3 regions of the Robertmurraya mangrovi genome follow, and region 3 is predicted to be linked to each of the others. Evidence: riboswitches for the same ligand, from Rfam matches in the RefSeq annotation. Region 3 holds a riboswitch; each other region holds the start of a gene.

Region 1 (7,903 bases), on a different contig from region 3:
CCTGTTTTATTTTATTAGTAAATTATTCTGGAAAGTAACTGATTTACGTTTGCTATTATTAGGATGGATTGCTGTTGTCATTCATAATACTAGTGATTTATTTAATGCGTGGGGAACCGGTTATTTAGAACCTTTCTCAAACATCAGAGTTACCTTTGGCACCATTCCAATCATTGACTTTGTGTTTTGGGTCATCATAATTGCAGCATTTATTCTATCTAGAAAAAACAACACACGATCGCCTATTTATTTTAGAGCCGCTTGGGCATTCATTATGTTACATATTTTGATTCAATCTACGCAAGGTTATATTCTGTACCAGCAATATGAGGATGACTATGAACAAGTCGCCCTTTCAGCGGATTTTATACCGTGGAATTATTCGGTTATTACAAAGGATAACGATACTGTTAAAATTTTTAAAGATAATTTGTTTCAAAAGAAAACAGAGCAGTATTCACTATCTTCAAGTGAAGAGGCTGATTTAGAAACGTTATTTAAAGAAAAACCAGAAGCTAAGACCCTTTATCAATGGTCTCCATTTGTAGTCATTGTTGATGATGATAACAAACTTGGGATATATGATCCGCGCTTTTATCGAAATGGACAGTCATTCTTGTTTGAGTATATTGAAAAAACTCAGAAGTAGTAAACCTAATAACCACATTTGCGAAACAGCCTTATAATAGCTCCTTATTTTTTATACGCGAGTTATTAATAGTAATTTTGGACAACCTACCTACAGGAAATCATTTTTTGTATTTGAGGTGTAGGTTATGAATATTATCTGGGGTATTTTAGGAGTAATAACTGTCCTCGCATTAGCCTTTTTACTATGCGAAAATAAACGCTCCATAAAACTAAGGACTATTTTAGGTGGGCTTGCTATTCAGTTTGCTTTTGCCTTCCTTGTTTTAAAATGGGAGCCAGGTCAAAAAGGGCTTAATCGTTTTACTATGGTCATTAACGATATAATTAATTACGCGAATCAAGGGATCAACTTCCTATTTGGCGGTTTGTATGCAGAAGGGTCTGGTGTAGGATTTGTCTTTGCTTTTCAAGTGCTTCCTGTTGTAATCTTCTTTTCTGCTTTAATATCCGTTCTTTATTATTTACGAATTATGCAAGTGGTCATAAAAATTATAGGTGGAGCACTTTCATGGTTTCTTGGAACTAGGAAAGCAGAAACGATGTCAGCTGCCGCTAATATCTTTGTTGGACAAACAGAAGCTCCTCTTGTCATTCGACCATACATAAATAATATGACGAAATCTGAGTTATTTGCCGTTATGACCGGTGGGCTTGCATCAGTAGCAGGTTCTGTATTAGTAGGATATTCACTATTAGGGGTGCCCCTGGAATATTTGCTAGCAGCTAGTTTTATGGCTGCTCCTGCAGGGTTAATTATGGCAAAAATGATTGTTCCTGAAACGGATCAATCAGAGGAACCAAAAGAGTTTGAAATGGAGATGGATAAAGATTCAACAAACGTAATTGATGCAGCTGCAAGAGGGGCTAGTGTTGGACTACAATTAGCTTTAAATATTGGTGCCATGCTTTTAGCTTTTATCGCTTTAGTTGCACTAATCAATGGACTACTAGGGTGGTTGGGCAGCTTGTTTGGCTTTTCAGGAATTTCCTTGGAGATGATTTTAGGCTATCTTTTCTCACCTATCGCATTTGCTATCGGTGTTCCTTGGGATGAAGCTATCATCGCTGGAAACTTTATTGGCCAAAAGCTCATTTTAAATGAATTTGTGGCTTACTCAGCTTTCGCTCCAGAAATCCCGAATTTATCTCCAAAAACCGTGGCGATTGTAAGCTTTGCTTTATGTGGATTTGCCAACATCTCATCTATGGCCATTTTATTAGGAGGATTAGGTAACTTAGCACCTAGTCGAAGAGCAGACATTGCCCGTTTAGGAATTAGAGCTGTCATTGCTGGTGCCCTCGCTTCCTTACTGAGTGGTGCAATTGCTGGAATGTTGTTTTAGCCCGTAAATTCTCCTCATTGTGATACAACAAAAAACGCTTGAAAAAACATTCCCAGTTATACTTCAAGCGTTTTTTCTTTATACACTCTCACAAACCAAGCTGATTATTTAATTCCACTAGTAATTCCCTAATTTTTCTATTGTGAATGACTTCATCAGCATACGCATCGAGTTCTGTTGGCTCCATGTTAATGATGACAAGCTTTGCCCCCATTTGCTTAGCTACTAAAGGAAATTGATTAGCAGGTGTGACACTTAGTGAAGAACCCAAAACGATAAACAAATCTGCTTTTTCTGATTCTGTAACGGCAAAATCGAGGGCCTCTTCAGGAAGCATTTCTCCAAATAAAACAACAGATGGTCGTAAAACTCCCCCACATTCGCATGCAAATTGTTCCCTTAAATATTCTTCACTCGAATACGACTTTCCACAGTTCTGACAGTGAACCTTTTGCAACGTTCCATGTAATTCAGCCACTTTTTTGCTACCAGCTTGTTGATGGAATCCATCTACGTTTTGAGTAATAATACTTTGGATTATAGCTTTCTCTTCCCATTGGGCTAGAATTTTATGACCAATATGCGGCTTACATTCATTTAAGCCAATCACTCGATGACGATAAAACTCAATAAACTCATTTACATTTTCATTTAAAGCTTTCGTGCTAGCAAATTTACTTGGATCCTTTTGCTTCCACATTCCAGATTGAGAAGATCTGAAATCGGGTAAACCACTTTCTGTAGACATCCCAGCACCTGTTAATAAAACCGTATGATGAGATTCCTTTAACCATTTTAATAACACTAAAAATACCTTCTTTCTATTAAAATGAACCTCTTGCTAGAAACAAGAGGTTCGTTCATATTAAGACTTTGTCTCCAATAAGGTATCCATAACCATACCTTTCATGCACTCCAATATATTTTGGTATGGGTATTCCTTATATAGCACAGCTTGGACAGTAGCACCATCAATGATCGTCCAGAATAGGTTTGCAACCATAATCGGATTGATATCCTTCTTGAATTCTCCTGTTTTCACACCTTGTTCTACAATCTTTGTTACGAAATCAATAAAAAACCTGTTTCCTCTCTCTTGTAAAAGTAACCGTAAATTTTCATCTCTAGAGGAGTGAAGACGAAATTCATAATGTACCACAATCGTTTCTTTCCTATCTGGATCGAAGGGATCAATAGATATGTATAAGTCAAATAAATATAAAAGTCTTTCAGTTGCTGTCTGAAAAGAGTTTATTTTTTCTGTTAAAAGCTCATTTGTTTCATTCGTTTGTTCATTCATTAATTCTAAATAGATTTCTTCTTTACTCTTAAAATAGTTATAAATAGCACCCTTGCTAATACTTGAATGGGCAACAATATCATCAATAGTTGCGGCTTGAAACCCCTTTTTTGCAAAACAAGCAAGCGCACTATTTAAAATTTCTTTTTTCTTCTGTCGCTTATACTCTTCAGAAACAATAGGGGGCATGTGTTCTCCTCCGTAACTTTGTACAAATTATTTTTTTATTAAATCATAGTTATTAAACAGTCACAACCTTTATTAGAAACGACTAGTCAGTTTAAATTGTACTGAAAATTTTGATTTATTACAATAAACTTCTTTTACAAGTAAAAACATACTTTTAGTAGTCAATTAAAAATAATCTGTTATAATGAGTGAGGAATTAACAATATAAGAATAAATTTCAATTTCTTCACATTGAAACTTATTCAAATAGGTAAGAATAGTAGGGGAACTGGTGTTGCCGGTTGAGATTGCATCCTTTAGTTGCTGACCCTTTGAACCTGATCTGGCTTATACCAGCGTAGGGAACATATTCTAAAAACAGTACATGTCTATTGTTTACGGTATGCGCCCAAAGGTCTTTTCCTTGGGCGCTTTTTGTTTTCCTAGGCTGCTTTAGCCCTTACCTAAGAAATTTTTCACATACATAGGAGGCTCGGTACAAAATGAAAAAAGGATGGTTAGTTGCTTTATGTTCTTTGTTTTTGATAACTGGATGTGCAGGGAATCAAAATGGAGAAACTTCTGAAGGACAAAAAGAAGAGAAAAAATCATTAGAAAAAGTATCTGTTGTTCTCGATTGGACTCCAAATACAAATCACACTGGTTTATATGTTGCAAAAGAAAAAGGATATTTTGAAGAAGAAGGTTTAGACGTTGAAATAATTATGCCAGGGGAAGCAGGTGCTGACCAGTTAGTTGCTTCTGGAAAAGCTGAATTTGGTGTTAGCTACCAAGAAAGTATTACATTAGCGCGTGTGCAAGACGTTCCCTTAGTATCCATTGCCGCAATCATTCAACATAATACATCTGGTTTTGCTTCACCTGTAGATAAAAATATTAAATCGCCGAAAGATTTTGAAGGTAAATCCTATGGTGGATGGGGATCTCCCGTTGAAAAGTCAGTAATTGCATCTCTCATGCAACAAGAGGATGGGAATGTTGAAAAAGTAGATTTCGTTAATATGGGAGACACTGATTTCTTTACTGCCGTAAAAAGAGACATTGATTTTGCTTGGATTTATTACGGTTGGACGGGAGTAGAAGCAGAGCTTCGTGGAGAGGAAATCAATATGGTTTATTTAACCGACTACTCCGAGAAATTGGATTACTATACACCGGTACTCGCTACGAATGAAAAAATGATTTCAGACAATCCAGAGACAGTAAAAGCTTTTATGAAGGCTGCAGCTAAAGGCTACCAATATACAATGGACCAACCTGCTGAAGCAGCAGATATCTTATTAGCCGCAGCACCTGATTTAGATGCAGACTTAGTGAAAAAAAGCCAAGAATGGTTAGCATCTAAATATCAAGATGATGCACCTAGATGGGGTGAACAGAAGCTTGAGGTCTGGGAAAACTACGCCAATTGGATGTTAGAAAACAAACTACTTGAAGGCGAGCTAGATGCGGAAAAAGCCTTTACAAATGAATTTTTACCTGAATAAGGAGGGCTAGTCATGGCAAATGCATTAGTGAGTATTCAAATCATACCCAAAACAAAAAATGGTGAAAGTGTCATTCCATATGTAGATGCTGCAATTTCAGTGATAGAAGCATCCGGCGTAAAGTATGAAGTACATCCTTTAGAGACGACCATGGAAGGAGATCTTCAGGAATTATTTAATATTATCTCGAAAATGAATGAAAAAATGATTGAACTTGGAAGTAGCAACGTAATCTCTCAAGTTAAGGTACTCTATCAACCTGAAGGTATTACAATGGATCAATTGACGGAGAAGTATAAGTAATGAAGGAATTTTTTAAGAAGGGATGGAGACCATTAATGGTTCTCCTCCTTTTGTTCATTATCTGGGAGATTACTGTAAAATTCGCCGATATTCCTAAATGGTTACTTCCCCCACCATCCAATATCATGATGGAAGGATATTCAGGCTGGGAACCGTTCATGCCCCATCTAGTTTCAACCATACAATTAGCTCTATTGGGGTTTATTATTGGATCAGTGATTGGACTAGCGACAGCTATCCTATTGCACCTACTGCCGACTGTTAGGGAATCAATCTATCCTTTACTTATTCTAACTCAAAATGTACCCATTATTGTGTTGGCACCACTTCTCGTTATTTGGTTTGGATTTGGACTGCTACCTAAAATCATTGTGATCACTTTGGTTTGTTTCTTCCCCATCACTGTAGCTGCACTAGATGGTTTTAGGCAAACAGCTCCAGAGTTAAAACACTACATGAACATGGCAGGTGCTACAAAAAGCCAACTTTTTTGGAAACTAGAATGGCCTTATTCTTTACCTTCCATTTTTTCAGGTTTAAAAATATCTGCTACATATAGTGTAATGGGAGCCGTTATTTCTGAATGGCTTGGTGCAAAATTAGGAATTGGTGTCTATATGACGCTTGCTTCCTCCTCTTTTCGGACGGACCGAGTTTTTGTAGCCATTTTTGCTATTATGATTCTTAGTTTATTATTCTTTTTCCTTATTGTTTCAATAGAAAGATATCTAGTCCGCTACCGAGTGAAAGGAGTAGATACGAAAAAATGAATGTATTAACGGTCCATAACTTAAGTAAAAAATTCGATCATCAAGTAGTCATTGAAAATTTAAACTTAGCAATAAAAGAAGGAGAATTTGTCTCTATTTTAGGGCCGTCTGGTAGTGGTAAAAGTACATTTTTCAACCTAGTTGGCGGGATCCTAGCCCCAGACTCCGGTTCCATCCTATTAAATGGAGAAACAATCAATGGGAAACGAGGATTTATTAGCTATATGCCACAAACTCCTTCTCTGTTTCCTTGGAGAACGATTCTACAAAATGTATTACTTGGACAAGAACTACATGGAAAAACAGACAAAGAGAAAGCCATCCACATGTTAAATAAAGCCGGATTAGGAGATTATCTCTCTGCCTATCCAGATGAGTTATCTGGTGGAATGAAGCAAAGAGCTGCTTTTATTAGAGCCTTACTTAGCCCTGGTTCAATCATCTGTTTAGATGAGCCTTTTTCAGCTTTAGACGAACTTACTCGCCATGAAATGCAAAACTGGCTTCTATCCATTTTGGATGATTACCGAAAAACAGTTCTCTTTGTTACTCACAACATTGAAGAGGCCCTATATTTGTCGGACCGTATTCTCATACTCTCTGATAAACCTGCAAGCGTGGTCAAGGAAGTGATTGTTCCATTCACAAGACCTAGAGAAGAAAGCCTATTACTAGAGGAAGATTTTTTCAAGTGGAAAAGAGACATCCATCTTGTACTTAAGGGATTAGGAAGTGACTCGAATGGTAAAAATGATTGATTCTCATATCCATTTAGATTTATATCAGGAAGAACAGCTTGAACAGCTTTTAAGTTCGTTGGATTCTATAGAAGCACTTATTACTGTATCCTTTCATCTACATTCTTGTAAAAAAAATCTGCTTATAGCAAGCAAAACTAATAAGATAAAAGTAGCATTTGGATACCATCCGGAGCAGTCTCTCCCCGACGAAGCCTCAACGGAGGAGTTGTTTCAATGGATTAGACAGAATCAGCATCGCATGATAGCAATTGGAGAAGTCGGCCTACCTTACTACTTAAGAAAAGAACACCCTGAACTAAAACTAGAAGGATATGTAGAATTGTTAGAAAGGTTTGTTCTTCTAGCAAAAGAGCTGGATAAACCCATTATTCTACATGCTGTATATAAAGATGCGTCTATTGTATGTGACCTTTTAGAAAAGCATTCTGTTAGCAAAGCTCATTTTCATTGGTTTAAAGGAGATTCAAGCACCATTCGCCGTATGGCTGATAACGGCTACTTTATTTCTGTAACTCCAGATGTATGTTATGAAAAAGAAATACAGGAACTAGTAGAAATGTATCCAATAGACCAGCTAATGGTCGAAACAGACGGGCCTTGGCCTTTCGAGGGACCATTTCATGGTAAAATGACACATCCCGTGATGATTCAATCTTCTATCAGACAAATCTCTGAATTGCTTAATATGTCAGAACAACAAATAGTGACCATTGTTAGAGATAATGTCAGGAGGTTCTTCTGTTTATAATTTTGGGTAAGTAAGAGGCTGGTTAAATCCAAGCCTCTTTTTTTCTAATAAACAGACTCCAAGAGTACATGCAATGATTTGAATATTTAACAAAGCTTTACAAATAATATAACAAGGAAAATTAATGAGAGGATTTGAATGATATGGAGCTACATCATCATCCAAAACTAACTTCAGCGGAAATCGCTAATCTATGGAGTACATACTTAAATGATACAGCCATCATTTGTCTATTAACCCACTTTTCTAAACATACCGAGGACTTAGATATTGAGACAATCGTAAAGAAAACACTTGATATTGCAATTGACCATGTTGAAAAAGTTGGGAAAATCCTAGAAAAAGAGAAAA
Region 2 (7,903 bases), on a different contig from region 3:
ATTAAATATAAAACACTTTTTGCTAGCTGTCAATCAATCCATATTACAATTATATTTCAATTATATGTCAACTGTTTTACAGGTGACAGGCACCTAATATAATTGAAGGTACTTAATTTTAATTTCATTTGAGAGAATATCAGAAACAGGCACAATTGTGATCTTTCTTTTTTCTAATTCTTTTGCTGATTCAAATATACCAGTTGAGCAAACCTTTCCAGTTACTCCAACATGACCTATCGCAACTCCGGTCCCCTCTTGTTCAGTGATTTTCGCTAATAGAGACATCTGTTTTTTCACATGCGGGATGGAGGCTACATCATCCAAAAATACGTCTCTTTTGATAATAGGAACACCTAGTTCTTTTGCTACTTTAGGAAATTTTGATTTTGAACTAGTAGCACTATCAACAATATAAAGTCTCTTCTCTTTCGCTACCTCAACTATAACCCTTACAATATCTTCCTTTTCAACAACTAACGAGCCCATATGATTGTTTAAACCTAAAGCATATGGAACACTATCAATTGCTTCTGTTACACGTTTCCTTACTTCCTCTAAAGGTAAATCTGCTGTAATGGGTTTTGGACCTAACCATGACATTTTCCCCTTTTTGGGCTGCATCGGTAAATGGACCATGACTTCAAATCCATTTTTATGAGCCCACTCTGCATGCTCCTTAGATGTTTCCGTAAATGGCATGACAGCCACCGTAATCGGTACATCCCCTTCTAAAAACTCTTTTACTCCTCCAATTCCACCACCAAAGTCGTCTATAATAATGGCAGCTTTTTTCTGTTGGGTCTGGGCATTACTTGTTAAAGTAGCAAAAATGGTAAGCAAGATTGAAATGAAAACAACTAGGCACCTTTTCATAATTCCTCCACCATTCCTTCGTATAATAATCAAAAGTACTATCACTGTAAAAGCCTTCTATTTAATGTAACCGGTCCAATCATGCCTCATTCTAATTTGCTTGGAAAAGAAGTCATAAAAAAAACAAGCATCCACAATTCATGCTTGTTTCTCACCTATCTATTAAGAAGCTTTTTTATCCATTGCTGAATAATGATTCTTTGTTTGTATCAAACGTGATGAAGTGGAAAGTAAGATCGCTAAAACAATCGAGCAAAGAACAAATGCTCCTAGCATAGTTGAACCATTTACGATTAATGAATAGACCATTGGTGATTGTCCTTCTGGTGCATATTCACCCCAGAATACGAAACCGGCAACAAAATGCCAGAAATAACGAGCTACACTTCCAATAAAAGTAGCAATGACAATCCAAATCATTAAATTTTTCTTATCTCCATTTTTCACACATTTTTGAATCACTTGATAAAATAGTCCAGCAAATCCAATAAAAGCAAAGGCAATAAAATACTCAATAACAAATTGTACTGGGCTTAAGAAATAAATGTCCCCAACTGCTACTTGCAATAAGCCCCATAGGAAACCTGATGCCAAAGCTACTTTGAACCCCCAGCGGAATGCAACGATAAAGATTGGAACCATTGCAAAAGAAATTGAAATTGACGGTGAAACTTTGATTGAAGGCAATAAATCTAAAATTAATGCAAATGCAGCGAAAAAAGATGCCTCAATCATTGGTAATAACCCCATTTTTTTCATAAAAAAACCTCCCTTTCCAAGTTTAAACACAACCTCAAGGGAGATATTGAAAGCAGACAAAATTAATTTCATCTATCAATCCACATTCCTGCGCTAGCATTAACTAACAGGTTCAAAGGGTCAGAACAGACAAATCTGCTCACTCTCAGCCATACAGCTCCCCTTGTGGTTACGTTTATGTAGTTGTTTACGTTCATCAGTATAACGTAAATATCCCTATTTGAATAGGGTTTATTTTCATTATTTTAACATAATTTCAAAACAATCCTAATCCTCTGTTATCTTTGGAAAAACTCTACCCATTCACCTTCAGGGCCATAAATGAAAAAGTAACGATATCCATTTGGAAGGACAGTGATATGATCATCAACAAATTTGACATCTAACGCTTTCACTCTATCAAATTCTTCTTCGATGTTATCTACTGTTACAGCCAGGTGATGAACTTTTCCTTCTGCTGGTAGAGAGTCATTATAACCTTGTATTAATTCTAGCTCAGTTTCATCCGAACCTTCAAATCCTAGAAAAGCAAGTTTTAGAGCGCTATCCGAATGTGGAACATGTGCCTTTAATTTAAAGCCAACCACATCTTCATAAAATTTTATTGATTTTTCAATATCCTTAACCATAATTCCCACATGATCTATTTTTTTACCCATTTGAAAATCTCTCCTTTTACTATTTTCTGAAAATAATAATTAATATTAATTCTTCTAAATCTAATAGTCAAGAAATCGAAACTATCAAACATTATTACGGTAACTCGACCAACTAAGAGGTCAAGCAACTTAAAAGAGCCAACTATTAAGTCAGCTCTCGTCAATCTTCAAATTAAATTTTAAATCGGGACATAACACTTTGTAATTGTTCTGCCATTAGTGATAAGCTTTGAGCACTTGCAGAAACTTCCTCTATGGTTGCTACATTTTCTTCTGTACCAGCACTTACTTCTTGTGTGGAAGCTACGCTAGCTTCTGCTATTTTTTTCACTTCGTTAATTGATTCGACCATTTGATTACTTAAAGCGCTTAGCTCTTCTAAAGCAGAGGATACTTCTTCGACTTTATGTGTAACTTGATCAATAGAACTTTCAATGTGAGCAAATGCTTGACTAGCTTCACTCGTATAATTTAATCCCTCTTGTACTTCTTCATTTTGCTCTTCCATTGAGCGCACCGCTTGATCAGTTTCATTTTGAATTAAGGAAATCATTTTTGTAATTTGATCAGCAGACTTTTTGGATTCTTCGGCTAGTTTACGAACTTCGTCAGCAACTACGGCAAATCCTTTACCATGCTCTCCTGCTCTAGCCGCTTCTATTGCCGCATTTAGAGCAAGTAAATTGGTTTGATCCGAGATGGTTGTAATTAGATTTACAATATTACTAATTTCATTTGATCGTACACCTAAAGAGCGGATAACCTCCGTTGTCTCGGAGACAGAATCATTGATTTTATTCATTTGTGTTACAACTTTGGAAATAGAAGAAGAACCTTTTTTGGTTACCTCATTCGTCTTTTCAGCTGTTTCTAACATATCTTCACTACTGCGGGTAATTTGTTCAATTCCAGATGACATTTCACCAACAGAGTTCTCAACTTCATTAAAGTGACGTAGTTGTGTTTCCACACCTTCCGCATTTCGTTGAACTAGATTAGCAATCTGTTCACTTGCAGAAGTACTTTCCTGTGCACTTGCATTTAACTGTTCACTGCTTGAGGCTACTTGTGATGCGGAGTCTCGAACCTGACCTACTACCCCTCGTAGGTCCTCAACCATACGATTGACTGATTCGACCATTTGACCAATCTCATCTTTACTCTTTACTTTAATGGTTTCAATTGAGAAATCACCTTTTGCTACCTTCTCAATCGCTCTTGAAGCCTTTACGATAGGTCTCGCTAATTGGCCAGAAACAAGAATAGCCAACCCTAAAGCAAGAATAACTGCAACGATACTTATTATAATTACAGTTAAACGAATACCGTCTACAGATTTTGAAGTTGCTTTTGTACCCTCTTCTAAGCTCTTTTCTTGGATGGCAATCAATTCATTTCCCTTGGCTAAAAAATTGCTTCCTATCGTTTTGGCATCGCCCTTTAGGATAAGCAAATATTCTAATTCTTCATTTGCCTTTTTATGTACAACTTGCTGAGCAATTGTTTCCTCAAATTGAACCCCAATTTCTTCAAGCTCTGTTAATATTTTTTTGCCCTCTGGTGAAACAATACTAACTTTTAAAAGTTCCAATTCTACCTTATAGTCTCTTAGAGCCTGTTTATACTCTTCTAAATAACTGTTGCCACCTGTTAGAAGATAGGCACGAATCGCACTTGATTGTTCTAACATTTCTTCTTTTAATTTTTCTACTTGCATCAGCTTGGTGACTCGATCTTCAATGAGTTCATTATAGGACTTGTCCACTTTCATCAGTTGGTATATCCCTGTTCCGGAAACTGCCAACAAAAGAATCAAAACTAAACCAAAACTACCTATTAATTTTTTTCTCACGGTCATGTTTGTACTATTTTTAATCAATCGATTAACAAGCTTATTCTTGCTTGCCCCCTTCATATGTAATCACTCCTTTAGCCCTTATTAATTTAGATACATTATACCAGTTTTTATAGAGAAAACTGAAAATAAAGGTAATTTTTTTATTTTTACTATATAACAGTAAAAAAGTCCTAGTTATTAAGTCGAATTCTATACTTGGTCGTTCCAATTCTATTTATAGTAATTATCATATATAAATGGATATACTAAAGCTTAACTATATGTAACATTCTGAACAAAGGAGGTTCAATAATGGACACTCTAACCATTAGAATTATTTTTATATTAGGCCTTATTACTGATCTATTTCTAACATTATATTTGTTTAGAATTATGGATGAAATCGGTGTAGGAGCATTTATTCTATTAGTTGTCCTCCTCTTTGGGGGAACGATATTTATGTATTTTATTTTAAGGAGAAATATCAAAACAAAACGCTAATGCCTTCTAGACATTAGCGTTTTGTTTTGTAGAGTAACATCTCAGTTAATATAGTTTTTCTTGGTAAAAGTAATTTGGCTTTATGATTTCATCTTTGTAACCTCGATGAAAGATGTGCGTAGTTGCAGGTGATACAGGGGGAATCAACCAATCCCAATCTCCGGTTAGATTTCGGTTAGCCGCTTGCTCCTTTTGTTCAAACAATTTAAATTGATGTGCAGCGGTATGATGGTCGACAATGCTTACCCCTGCATTCTTATAGGAATGTAAGACTGCAATATTCAGCTCTACTAATGCTCGGTCTTTCCAGAGTGAAGAGTTCCTATTCATATCAAGATTTAGTTGTTCTGCGATTTTTGGCAACATATTGTAGCGGTAGTCATCGGCTAAATTCCTTGCCCCAATTTCTGTGCCCATATACCATCCATTAAACGGGGCTGCCGTATAGCGAATCCCGCCGATTTCTAGACACATATCAGAAATAAGAGGAACCGCATACCATTTTACTTGTAATTCCTCGAACCAGCTAAGCTCAGGGTGATGAATAGAAACCTCTAAAACATGTGTCTTAGACAAAGGAAATGGTTTTGGTGAAGACTCATTTATTTGAATCACTAGTGGTAAAACATCAAATGGAGTCCCTTCTCCTTGCCAACCTAGTTCCTCACACTTTTTCGTTAGAGCAATAGATGCTGGGTCACCTATAACACCATATTCTGTTTCATATCCAGCATAACGAATCAACTGATGGTTCCAAATTCTAATTCTATTTTGATCTGATTCTTGTTTAAAAATAGTAATAGTAGGTCTAATTTGTCCATTGTTTGTAGCGAATTGAATATGGTCTTCTAATGCCTCAAATATGTCCGATTCTGTATTTAGATTTCTCTTATCTCGAACGGTCAAACTGTCCCAAAACAGTCTTCCAATACAACGGTTGCTGTTTCTCCAGGCCATTTTAGCACCATGTTCTAATTCCTCAAAGGTATGTTCATAGTACCCAAATTCAGTAATCTTTTCTTTTATTTGAAGTATTCTAAGATTTATTTCATCATCGTTCTTGTGCAACTCTTTATAACAAGTAGTTATAAATTGTTCTGCTTCAGCAAGCAATTGATCTTTCAACTGCTGAGCCCCCTATCTACATAAAAACTAACAAAATTATCCCCATCTTATTTCAGAATGAACGAACTTGTCAAACCTCCGTATGCCTTGCTAGATTTCAATGCTTATAAACATGCATGGTTATGTCCCATTTTATATATCTAACTCTAATTCAACGAGTTAACTATACGTTGAACAATTTCTTCCCCGCTTAATATCTTCTCTCCTCCACCTTGGGCTTGGGTTTCGTTTCCTCCACCTTTTCCGTTAATCAATGGAAGAATATTTGCAACAAGGGCTTTCATATTAACAGCTGCCTCTTTACCTCTGCTACACACAATCTGGATTTGATTTTCGTTTTCGGAAATTAAGAACACATTTAACTCTTCCTTTTTTGATACCAGTATTCTTGCTTGTTTTTGGAGTTGTTGGATGGTTCTTCCTTCATAAACTTGGCCAACAATTTGATGTTGATTAATGATTGAGGACTGATTTAGTAATAGGTCCGTCTCTAAATGAAGTAATCGGTCAGTTGATTCTTCTAATAGCTTTTCAAGTTCCTTATTTTTATCTAAAAGTCTTCCAACGGCTAGTTCCATGTCTTGTTCAGGTGCATTTAATTGTTGGGTTAGTTTGGATAAGACTTGGTGTTTCTGATAAAAATGCTTTAACACTCGATTACCGCAAATAAACCCAAGGCGAACTTTTTTCTTCTGTCTCTCCCAATCAAGAATTTTTATAGATGAAACTTGGCCTGTTGAGCTTGGATGAGTTCCTCCACAACCGTTGTAATCAAATTCAGGTATGATCACTAGCCTTATATCTTCTGTAACGGTTGGTTTCTTTCTTAAAGGATATTGTGTAACTTCCTCTAAAGTAATCCATTTCGTTTCAATCGGTCGGTTCTCTAATATTATTTGATTTGCTAGTTTCTCAGCTTCACGAACTACTTCTTCTGTTAATTCTTCTACATTCAAATCAATGGTTAGTGTTTCATTTCCTAAATGGAAGCCGATTGTTTCCATGTCAAAAAGCTCCGCGAAAGCAGCAGAGAGAATATGTTGTCCTGCATGCTGCTGCATGTGATCAAATCTTCTCTCCCAATTGATTACACCAGACACTTCAGCTTTACCCTCTAATGGTCTATTTATGTAATGTCTTATCTCATTGTCAACTTCTTCTACGTTTATCACGTCAACTCCATCTATTTGACCTGTATCAAAAGGCTGTCCTCCACCAGTTGGATAAAATGCTGTTTCCCCTAAAACAACATATGTATGGCCATTCTCATCTTCTTGCTGTTTTAATAATTTTGTTGAAAATGATTGGATATAAGAATCTTCGTAATATAATTTTTTCATCGATAATCTCCTTAATTGGGGTCAGTCCCCCTTTATTACATTAAAGGGGGACTGATCCCGTTTTCTAATACGCTTTAGCCCAGTAAACTAATTTTTCGGCTTCTTTACCGCAACATACACAGTTACTAGAAACTTTCTCTTGTTCAAATGGGATACATCGTGAAGTGGCACTTGTTTGCCCTTTGATTTGATCTTCACAATCTTTATCGCCACACCACATTGCTTTGATAAACCCTGGGTTGCTTTCAAGATTTCCTTTAAATTCATCCATATTGGTTGCTACTGTTGTCTTCTGTTCACGTAGCTCTCTTGCTCTCTCATACAGATTTTGCTGTATATCTTCTAACATTTGTGGAAGTTTTGTTTCTAGTTCTGCCATTGGAACAAACGTTTTTTCACCCGTATCTCTTCTTACTAGAACAACCTGTTTGTTCTCAATATCTTTTGGTCCCACTTCTAAACGTAGCGGAATCCCTTTCATTTCGTGTTCATTAAATTTCCAACCAGGTTTTTTATCACTAGCATCTATTCCTACTCTGGCAATTTTAGAGAGAGTCGCTTTCAAATGATAGGCAAAATCAAGTACTCCCTCTTTATGCTGAGCAATTGGAACAATCATCACTTGAGTTGGTGCCACTCTAGGAGGAATAATTAATCCTCGATTATCACCGTGAACCATGATCATGGCCCCGATAACTCGAGTAGTGAATCCCCAAGAAGTTTGGTGCACATATTGTAATTCTCCCGTTTGGTCACTAAATTGAATCCCAAATGCTTTAGCAAAGCCGTCTCCTAGATGATGGGAA
Region 3 (8,691 bases):
CATTTCAACGGGTTCGTCCTCCTGACCAATATGAACTCCATCAGCGTTAATGGCTATAGCTAAATCAATGTCATCATTTACAATAAAGGGGATATTCACTTTTTTACAAAGCTTTTGTAGTTGTAGGGCTAGATTTAGTTTCTGTTCGTCTTTTAGTGCCCCTTCTCCTTTTTCTCGATATTGAAAAAAGGTAATGCCTCCATCAATCGCTTCTTTTAAAACATCTAAAGGGTTCCTATTGCAATTTGTACTGCCCATAATGAAATATAACTTCAAATGGAATCTTAACTGTTCAGCAGTCATATTCTAGTCTCCCTTAGACTCTTCCTATAAGCTCCATGGTTTGTTGGTCCATGACCTAGTCCAATGTAAAGCTGGTCTTCAATTGCAGCCTGAATAAAGTCTTTTGCTGTTTTAACAGCTTTTTCAATTTGAATTCCCTTCGACAGTTCTGCTGCAATAGCTGCCGAAAAAGTACAACCCGTTCCGTGCGTATTTTTTGTCTGAATTCTATCACTTTCAAAAATGATAAAATTTACTCCATCGTATAAGAGGTCATTGGATTTCAAGGGGTCTGTGTCATGCCCCCCTTTAATCACTGCATTTTTTACACCCAAATCTATCAATCTTCTAGCTGCCTCTTTTTTATCTTCAAGACTCTCTATTTTCATACTAGTTAACTCTTCTGCTTCTGGAATATTTGGTGTAACAATGGTTGAGATGGGAAGTAAATATTTTTTTAGAGCTGAAATGGCGTCTAATTTTAGTAGGGAAGCTCCACCTTTAGCGATCATAACGGGATCCACTACCACATTCGTCCATCCATATTGTTTAATTTTTCCTGAAACTGCTTGAATAATTTCTCCATTAAAAAGCATCCCTGTTTTGATTGCGTCCGTTCCCATATCTGTACCTATGGAGTCCATTTGTTCAGCAACTGCATCTGGTGTAAGCGGGAAAACTGCTTGAACTCCTAATGTATTTTGAGCCGTAATGGCTGTAATAGCAGACATACCAAAAACCTCTAACTCCTGAAAGGTTTTAATATCCGCCTGAATCCCTGCACCACCACCACTATCTGAACCTGCTATGGTTAACACTTTCCTCAATGTCTAATCCCCCTATTCAACTCTTTCAAAAGAGCTATATTTTCGTAAATCATCTTCAGTTATAAGAGACAATTGATTTAAAAACTCGATTTGAAAGCTTCCTGGACCAAGTGTAGCTGTCCTTTTAGCGGCCATTTCTGCTGCTACTCCATACGTAGTTAAAGCAGCTACTGAAGCTAGCATGTAATCTGTTTCAACAGAGGCAAATGCTCCAACTACTGAAGTTAATAGACAACCAGTGCCTGTTACTTTTGTTAATAATGAATGTCCATTGCGAACAATATAAGTTTGATCACCGTTCGAGACTACATCATCTTTCCCAGTAATGATTACGATGGTGTTAAGCTTTTTAGCTGTTTTTTGAGCTAGCTCTCTAATATTCCCTTTTGTATTTCCAGCATCTACACCTTTGATATCCCAATTTTCTCCCGATATATTAGCAATCTCTGCTGCATTCCCCCGAATAACGGCTATTTCTATTTCGTTAATTATTCTTCTAGCTGTCTCCGTACGATAAGGAGTAGCTCCTGTACCAACAGGATCAAAAATAACCGGAACTCCTGATTGATTAGCTGATTTCCCTGCAATCATCATCGATTCAACTACTTGAGAATGGAGTGTCCCCATGTTTAGAACTAGTGCCCCAGCAATTTTGGCCATATCCGCAACCTCTTCAGCTGCATACGCCATAACAGGTGAAGCACCTAAAGCTAATAACCCATTCGCAGTGAAGTTCGTTACCACTACATTCGTAATATTATGTACAAGCGGATTAACCTCTCTTACTTTATTTAATAAGTTAAATACTTGACTCTTTTCCATGAGCAATTCCCTCCTAAGGTAAAATAAAATAGTTTAAAGAAGATGCAAATCCTGATCTAAGTAGGCTGTTTTCATATAGTTGTAGTCTACTCCTTATTTACAAGTCTGAGTTGATTGGAGCGGAAGGTACTTGACTCCTGCAGGAAAAGAGGGGATGGGAGACCCCACAGGCGGCACGCCGAGGAGGCTCCCATCCCTCCCTGCGGAAAGCAAGTACCTGGAGCGGAAATCAACGGGTAATGTTTAAAACAACCAATCTATCTGAAAAAAACCTAAAATAAAAAGCCAGACCCATAAAAATGGACCTGGCTGGTTGGTTAGTAAAAGAAACATGCATCTTTTGACTACTTTCCTACGCTGGTATAATCCAGATCAGGTCCAAAGGGTTAAAAAACATCCGTTTTTCTCTCAGCTCCAATGAGCACCCCTAGTAGTTAAACGTATTCAATTCTCTTTTATAGTAACTTTTCAAACAATGAAAGTAAACAGTAGATTACTACAATAATATAGTAAGTTAGTTCTTTATAATATTCTTATTTTGCAACAGAAACTCTTTTTTTAAAGTCGTGTTTCCAGTTAAAAAATGATGAACACGTCTTCCTGTTTTAATACCTGACTCAATGGCACCATCGATAAATCCGGCCCAACCGTTCGCATAGGTTGACCCAGCTAAGAACACAGCATTTTCAGGTGTATTCCAAGCCTCCTGAAAGGACGTTAGTTGATTAGGCTTTAACATAGGCCAGGTTTCTTTCGTAAACTCATCATTGACCCAATCATGACCGGTACATTCAAGTACTTCTACATCAGGTAACCAATACTTCAGTGCTTTCTCCACATCTTCACGATTGTTAGGATCTAATTTTTTAACATCAGCACCAAAACCTACGATAATGCTATCTTCACCTACATAACGATCTAAATGGACAGAGTTTAATGGATAATCTCCATGTGCTAAAGCATCAAAAGGCTCTAGTTTTCCTTTTAGTTTTGCCCAAACTTTAACTCCCTTTGAAGTCTGCCCTTCCTTCGATGAAGCCTGTTTTTCTTTTGAAAGTGGCGGTGAAAATTCAACATCCTTTAAGGTCGTTAAAGGTACCGTAACGATTACAGCTTTTCCAGTGTACGTTTTTCCTTTTTGTGTAGTTACAATCACTTGATTATTTTGCTGTTCAACTTTCTTCACTACAGTGGAAAGTTTCAAATCGGCGTCGGCGTCAGATGCCATGGCTTCAATAAGTGCTTTTGTACCTTTCTTAATCCTGAAACTTGAAATCATTGCACTATGTGTATCCCAGTTCCCTTGTGAGAACACCCACCAACGAAAGATTTGCGTAAGTGCACCTTCCGCAGGGGAACCACAGAAATCTGAGGCAACCCAACCGTGAATAATATCATACTCTTCTTGAGTTAAATTAAACTGTTTTAAAAATTCGTCTGCCGTCAGTTTATCTAAGTCTTTCATATCTGGAGATGAAAGTGGTTGAAAAGGGAGTGGCATATTTTTATTGCTTTCTTTCATTAACTTTTCAATAGGACCTCTTAACTTTTGTCTAAACTCAGGAACCGTTGAGGAATAAGTTTTGTTATTTGTAATCCAATATACCTTTTCAGCTTTAGGACCTGTCGTTAATTCTAAATCGTATCTAGTAATCTCTGTCCAGACGTAAGGTTGATGCCAGTGAACATAAGTCCCACCCATTTCAAGCTCAGAATCTAGACGTTTGTCTACCCAAGTTCGGCCGCCAATTCGGTCTCGTGCTTCTAAAACAAGTACATTATGTCCTAGTAATCTTAATTCTCTTGCTGCCGTAATACCAGAAAAGCCTCCACCAATAACAATGACATCATACTTTTTTTCTTTCATATATAACTCTCCTCCTTGAAAAACTTCATTTCCTAGAGTTAGTTGTTTAGTATGTGAGTTAATATTCATCATGAGAAAACCCCAGCACCCACTACTAGCATACTGGAGTTTTTCCAATTATATTTCTTCTTTTACATCGATTTCTGATGATTTTCTCTTGGTATAAACAAAGTGATAATAGAGATAACTCGCTACCACAAAGCCGAAGCCCCAATACAGGGAAGTTCTTTGAGTCGGATCAAAGGCTGTAAAGACGAAGATCGCTAAACACATAACGATACAAAGTATAGGAACGAAGGGGTACCATTTTACTCGGTATTTTAAATCTTCTATTTTCCCTCCACCCGCAACATATTGCTTTCTAAATTTAAGCTGTGCTACGGCGATGGCTAACCAAGTTAATGTCCCTCCAATTCCACTGATAGCAAGTAAGACGACAAACAATGTATCAGCAGCCACATAGCTAGTTAATAAGGAAAGTAAAGCAAACGCTAGTGTTACAAGTAACGCATTTGAAGGTACTCCTCGTTTATTTAATTTCGCTAATGCTTTCGGTGCCATATTTGTGTTGGCTAATGAATAAAGAATCCTAGTACAAGCGAACAATCCTGTATTACCAACAGATAATATCGCTGTTAAAATGATGAAGTTCATAATATCGGCCGCGTATGGAATTCCTACCATATCAAATACAGTTACAAATGGACTCTCTAATACACCTGCTGTTTTCCATGGAACGAGAGCACTTAAAACAAAGATCGCTAAAACATAAAATACTAATACACGGATAACAATGGCTCGAATGGCTTTTGGAATATTCTTCTCAGGATTTTCTGTTTCTCCTGCAGCAACACCCATAATCTCAGCCCCTTGGAAGGCGTAAATTACGGTCATCATAGAGATAAAGACACCAACCATTCCTGCTGGTAATAATCCATCACCAATAAAGTTTGAAAAATACGGTGTAGGTTCATTTCCTAAACTAATGACACCAAACATAGCGCAAAGACCAATAATAATGAATAAAATAACGGCTAAAACTTTAATTCCAGCAAACCAATATTCTGTTTCTGCAAAGCTTCTCGTTGTAAGTGAGTTGATGGTAAACAATAAAATGATGAAAATCGCACACCAGATCCAAACAGGCGTATCAGGGAACCATCTTTTCATTAACACACCTGCAGCAACAAACTCAAGTCCAACATACAAAGCCCAGCTTAACCAGTACACCCAACCGACAACAAACCCTGTTGCTGGACCTATAAACTTGGTCGCATGCGCTTGGAACGATCCCGAAACTGGCATAACCACGGACAATTCTCCTAAACAAACCATTGCTAAATACATGAGTAGTCCACCAACAAGATAGGCTATAATTGCACCGAATGGCCCTGCTTCTCCAATGGCATAACCAGATCCTAAAAATAATCCAGTACCAATAATTCCTCCAAGTGACATCATAAATAAATGTCTACTCTTCATGGCTCTTTTTAACTCAGGTTGACTCATATTTTCACCTAGCTTTCACATAAAATATGTTTTTAGTAAGCGCTTTCAATCCTTGGTGAAATGAATAGGAAGTCTATCTATTTTTATTTAAAAGAACATCTTTCAAATCTCTCTGAATCATTAAGTGAAAATGATGTACTAGATTCTCAGTTAAAGAGAATCGACCTTGTTCATAAGCTCCCGTATCTATCCCTTTTTGTACCATCTCACAAATCTCCAGGTCTTCTTTTCTTACTAATTCATCAATGGCCATTAATTTTTCCTCTTCTTCAGTAATTTCTTCATTCATAAAGAATGTCGTATATACGTATTTCGTTGTTCGGTGATCAATAGGAATAGACTGATGAATCGATAAATTTGCCGGTCCAGGATCAAAGGAAAACCACGTGTTAGGATAGAGCCAATAATACCTTCCACCTTGTCCCAACGGAAAATCCAATTTTAACCCTTTTAAAGGAGTTCCTTGATAGGAATAGTTTTCGTGCATCACATATTCATACTGGTTCATATCTAATTTTGAAACGAGTGCTTTATGAACAATGGAACAATGATCACATTCTAGATAATTATCAATGCCAATTTTCCAGTTTGATTGACAAATGGTTTCTTTCACACGTACTTTTTTTAGGTTGGATAGGTTATATTTCTTTACATGTTTGAATAAATCAGGATAGAGAGAGGACATAGAAGGTGCGTTTGGATCAAGATTTACAAAAATGAAGGATTCAAATACTTCTAATTTTATCTTCTTTAAACAAAATTCCTTAGGATTAAAATTCTCTACACCGTTCATATTTGGAGCGCGATTAAGGGTTCCATCTAAACGGTAAGTCCAAGCGTGATATGGACAAGTAAGGATTGGTTTATTTCCCTCTCCCTCAACTAGCTTAGAAGCTCGGTGTCTACAAACATTATAAAATGCACGTAGTTTACCATTTTGGTCATATGTGACGACAATCGGACGATTTGCTATTTCAGCGGTAATATAGTCACCCGCCTTTGTAAATTGACTCATATGCCCAACATACTGCCATGTTTTACTAAAAATCTCCTCATATTCAACATCTAGTACTTCTCTATTCGTATACAGCCAGGAAGGTAAAGTTTGTGACTCACTCAATTTCTCACTTACATGAAACGATTCATTTACCAATCATTTTCACCCCTATCATCATGAATATTAAACTAATAATAAATCAAAAATATTCTGAATTATATGTTCAATTTGTACAAAAAACATCACAAGTTTGATTCATTTTTTGGATACTTATTTTGCGAGGTGAGATAGATGAGAATTCTAGAACATATTGCACAAGACATTGTTGATAAAACTAGTGAAATTCTCCAATATCCAATAAGCATTACAGATAATGAAGGATTTATTATTGGATCTACTGATAAAAGTAGAATTGGGATATTCCACAAACCTTCTCTAGAAGTCATTAAAAGGAATACGACTGTTAATTGTAAAAGTGAGATTGGAAGTAATGTTCTTCCTGGTATTTCTGTTCCTTTGAAATTTAACAATAAAGTAATTGGCGTACTAGGAATTGTTGGTGATCCAAAGGAAGTAGAAAAATATGTACAACTTGTTAAAAACCAAGTGGAAATGATGTGTCAGGAAGCTTTTAGGAAAGAAATGAATGAACTGAAAGAAAAAATGGTTGAGGTATTTGTACATCAAATCATCCATTTTAAAGAATATGAGGAAAATGAACACATTCTCCAATATTCCAAACTACTTGATTTTGACTTTAGTGAAAATAGAGTTTGTTTATTAGTGGATATAAATGATCTATCGCATACTATATCGTCGAAACATGGTGATACAGAGCTATTTGGTGACTTTCAGTTACAGTATTTCCAAAGAGAAGTGTTAAGCTTCTTAAACTTGATTTTTCATGAAACACAAGGCGATATTGTTTCATTTTTAAACATTGAAAGATTTATCGTCTTAAAAACTCTTCCCTATCAACAATCCTACTCTGCCTTAATTGAAAGCTTAGAAGAGAGACTTGAAAAAATTAATACTTTTCTAAGTAGCAAATATCGCGTTTCTGCTACCATTTCTGTAGGTGATATATGCTCATCCAATACTGGTGTTTCTGAGTCTTATAAAAATGCCAAGAAAGCGATGAATGTTGGAGTAAAGACAGATTCAAAGAAATATATACATGTATATAATGAAAGAGATATGATGTTAAGGCTCCTCCCTAAGGAACTAACAACCGATTATCAAAGTAAGCTATTTAAGGTCATCCACGCCCTCATCCATCATGATAATTATGATATCTTAGCTGAAACCTTTATTTCTTACTGTAAAAATAATATGAAGCTAAGCGAAGCATCCAGAAATATGTATATTCATAGAAATACAATCATTTATCGCTTAGAAAAAATCAGTGAAATTACCTCTCTCAATACAAGTAATTTTGAGCATTGTATGCTTCTATATACGGCTATCCAATGTTATGAGGAATATAGAGAGAGTGAAAAAAATCAATCCTCCCCAATAAAGAAGGGTGAAGACATATTATTTAAGCTGTATTCATAGCCGCACAACTCGTCTGGTTCTATCTGAATCAGACTTTATTTATTATTAGTGGCCTTACTTTTGTTTAAATTCAATAAAATTAACGTCCTTCCTTCCACCATTTTTGTTTAAGTTGCACATAGCAAAAATTTGTAAATATTTTTATAGTTAAAATGCAGAATATTTTTACAATTTTCAAAGGAGGTGTATGCTGAATTGTAAGCGCTTTCTGTATGTTATCTATTTCATTATAAGGGGTGAAATCATTGAACAATAATCAAGTCATATGGTCATCAAGGATTGGGTTTATTCTAGCGGCGATGGGTATGGCCGTTGGTACAGGGAACATTTGGAGATTTCCACGAATGGTTGCAGAGCATGGTGGTGGATCCTTTTTAATCGGTTGGGCGATCTTCTTATTTCTTTGGTCCTTACCACTAATTATGGTCGAAATTTATATTGGTCGAAAAACAAGAATGGGCACGATGGGATCCTTTAGAGACTTTATCGGGGAAAAATTTGCTTGGATTGGACCTGTTGTGACTCTTGTTCTCATTGGAATTACCTTTTATTATTCCGTGGTTGTAGGTTGGACTTTTAAATATTTTATAGCAGCATTGACGGGTACGTTTACTAAAAAAATTGACTCAACCAAACTTTGGGAAAACTTCGTTAGTAATCCCGCTGAGCCGATACTTTACCATTTACTAGCTGTTGGGCTATGTGGGGTAATTGTATATATGGGGATTACAAAAGGAATCGAAAGAACATCAAAAGTTTTCCTACCTCTATTATTTCTCCTACTCATCTTTACGGCTATTCGTTCGGTAACCTTACCAGGAGCAATGGAC

The links. Region 3 has a riboswitch for thiamine pyrophosphate ahead of thiM (hydroxyethylthiazole kinase). Riboswitches for the same ligand answer to the same signal wherever they lie in the genome.
Region 1: another riboswitch for thiamine pyrophosphate. It lies ahead of SM124_RS01920 (ABC transporter substrate-binding protein); the one in region 3 lies ahead of thiM (hydroxyethylthiazole kinase).
Region 2: another riboswitch for thiamine pyrophosphate. It lies ahead of thiT (energy-coupled thiamine transporter ThiT); the one in region 3 lies ahead of thiM (hydroxyethylthiazole kinase).

The regions. Positions count from the first base shown of each region.
Region 1 is NZ_JAXOFX010000001.1:369,439-377,341, reverse strand. It holds gene SM124_RS01940 (metal-dependent hydrolase) at 1-649, shown strand, start outside; gene SM124_RS01935 (NupC/NupG family nucleoside CNT transporter) at 777-1,994, shown strand; gene SM124_RS01930 (NAD-dependent protein deacylase) at 2,083-2,799, opposite strand; gene SM124_RS01925 (TetR/AcrR family transcriptional regulator) at 2,860-3,483, opposite strand; TPP riboswitch at 3,735-3,844, shown strand; gene SM124_RS01920 (ABC transporter substrate-binding protein) at 3,966-4,970, shown strand; gene SM124_RS01915 (MTH1187 family thiamine-binding protein) at 4,983-5,273, shown strand; gene SM124_RS01910 (ABC transporter permease) at 5,273-6,043, shown strand; gene SM124_RS01905 (ABC transporter ATP-binding protein) at 6,040-6,801, shown strand; gene SM124_RS01900 (TatD family hydrolase) at 6,785-7,552, shown strand; gene SM124_RS01895 (DUF3231 family protein) at 7,696-7,903, shown strand, end outside.
Region 2 is NZ_JAXOFX010000003.1:348,834-356,736, reverse strand. It holds gene SM124_RS07395 (divergent polysaccharide deacetylase family protein) at 94-876, opposite strand; gene thiT (energy-coupled thiamine transporter ThiT) at 1,039-1,635, opposite strand; TPP riboswitch at 1,704-1,809, opposite strand; gene SM124_RS07385 (VOC family protein) at 1,914-2,294, opposite strand; gene SM124_RS07380 (methyl-accepting chemotaxis protein) at 2,467-4,209, opposite strand; gene SM124_RS07375 (hypothetical protein) at 4,444-4,632, shown strand; gene SM124_RS07370 (nitric oxide synthase oxygenase) at 4,678-5,757, opposite strand; gene SM124_RS07365 (alanyl-tRNA editing protein) at 5,904-7,097, opposite strand; gene proS (proline--tRNA ligase) at 7,162-7,903, opposite strand, start outside.
Region 3 is NZ_JAXOFX010000017.1:68,817-77,507, reverse strand. It holds gene thiE (thiamine phosphate synthase) at 1-303, opposite strand, end outside; gene thiD (bifunctional hydroxymethylpyrimidine kinase/phosphomethylpyrimidine kinase) at 300-1,109, opposite strand; gene thiM (hydroxyethylthiazole kinase) at 1,122-1,931, opposite strand; TPP riboswitch at 2,264-2,370, opposite strand; gene SM124_RS19430 (flavin monoamine oxidase family protein) at 2,446-3,867, opposite strand; gene SM124_RS19425 (amino acid permease) at 3,916-5,307, opposite strand; gene SM124_RS19420 (aromatic ring-hydroxylating oxygenase subunit alpha) at 5,381-6,460, opposite strand; gene SM124_RS19415 (CdaR family transcriptional regulator) at 6,596-7,861, shown strand; gene SM124_RS19410 (sodium-dependent transporter) at 8,107-8,691, shown strand, end outside.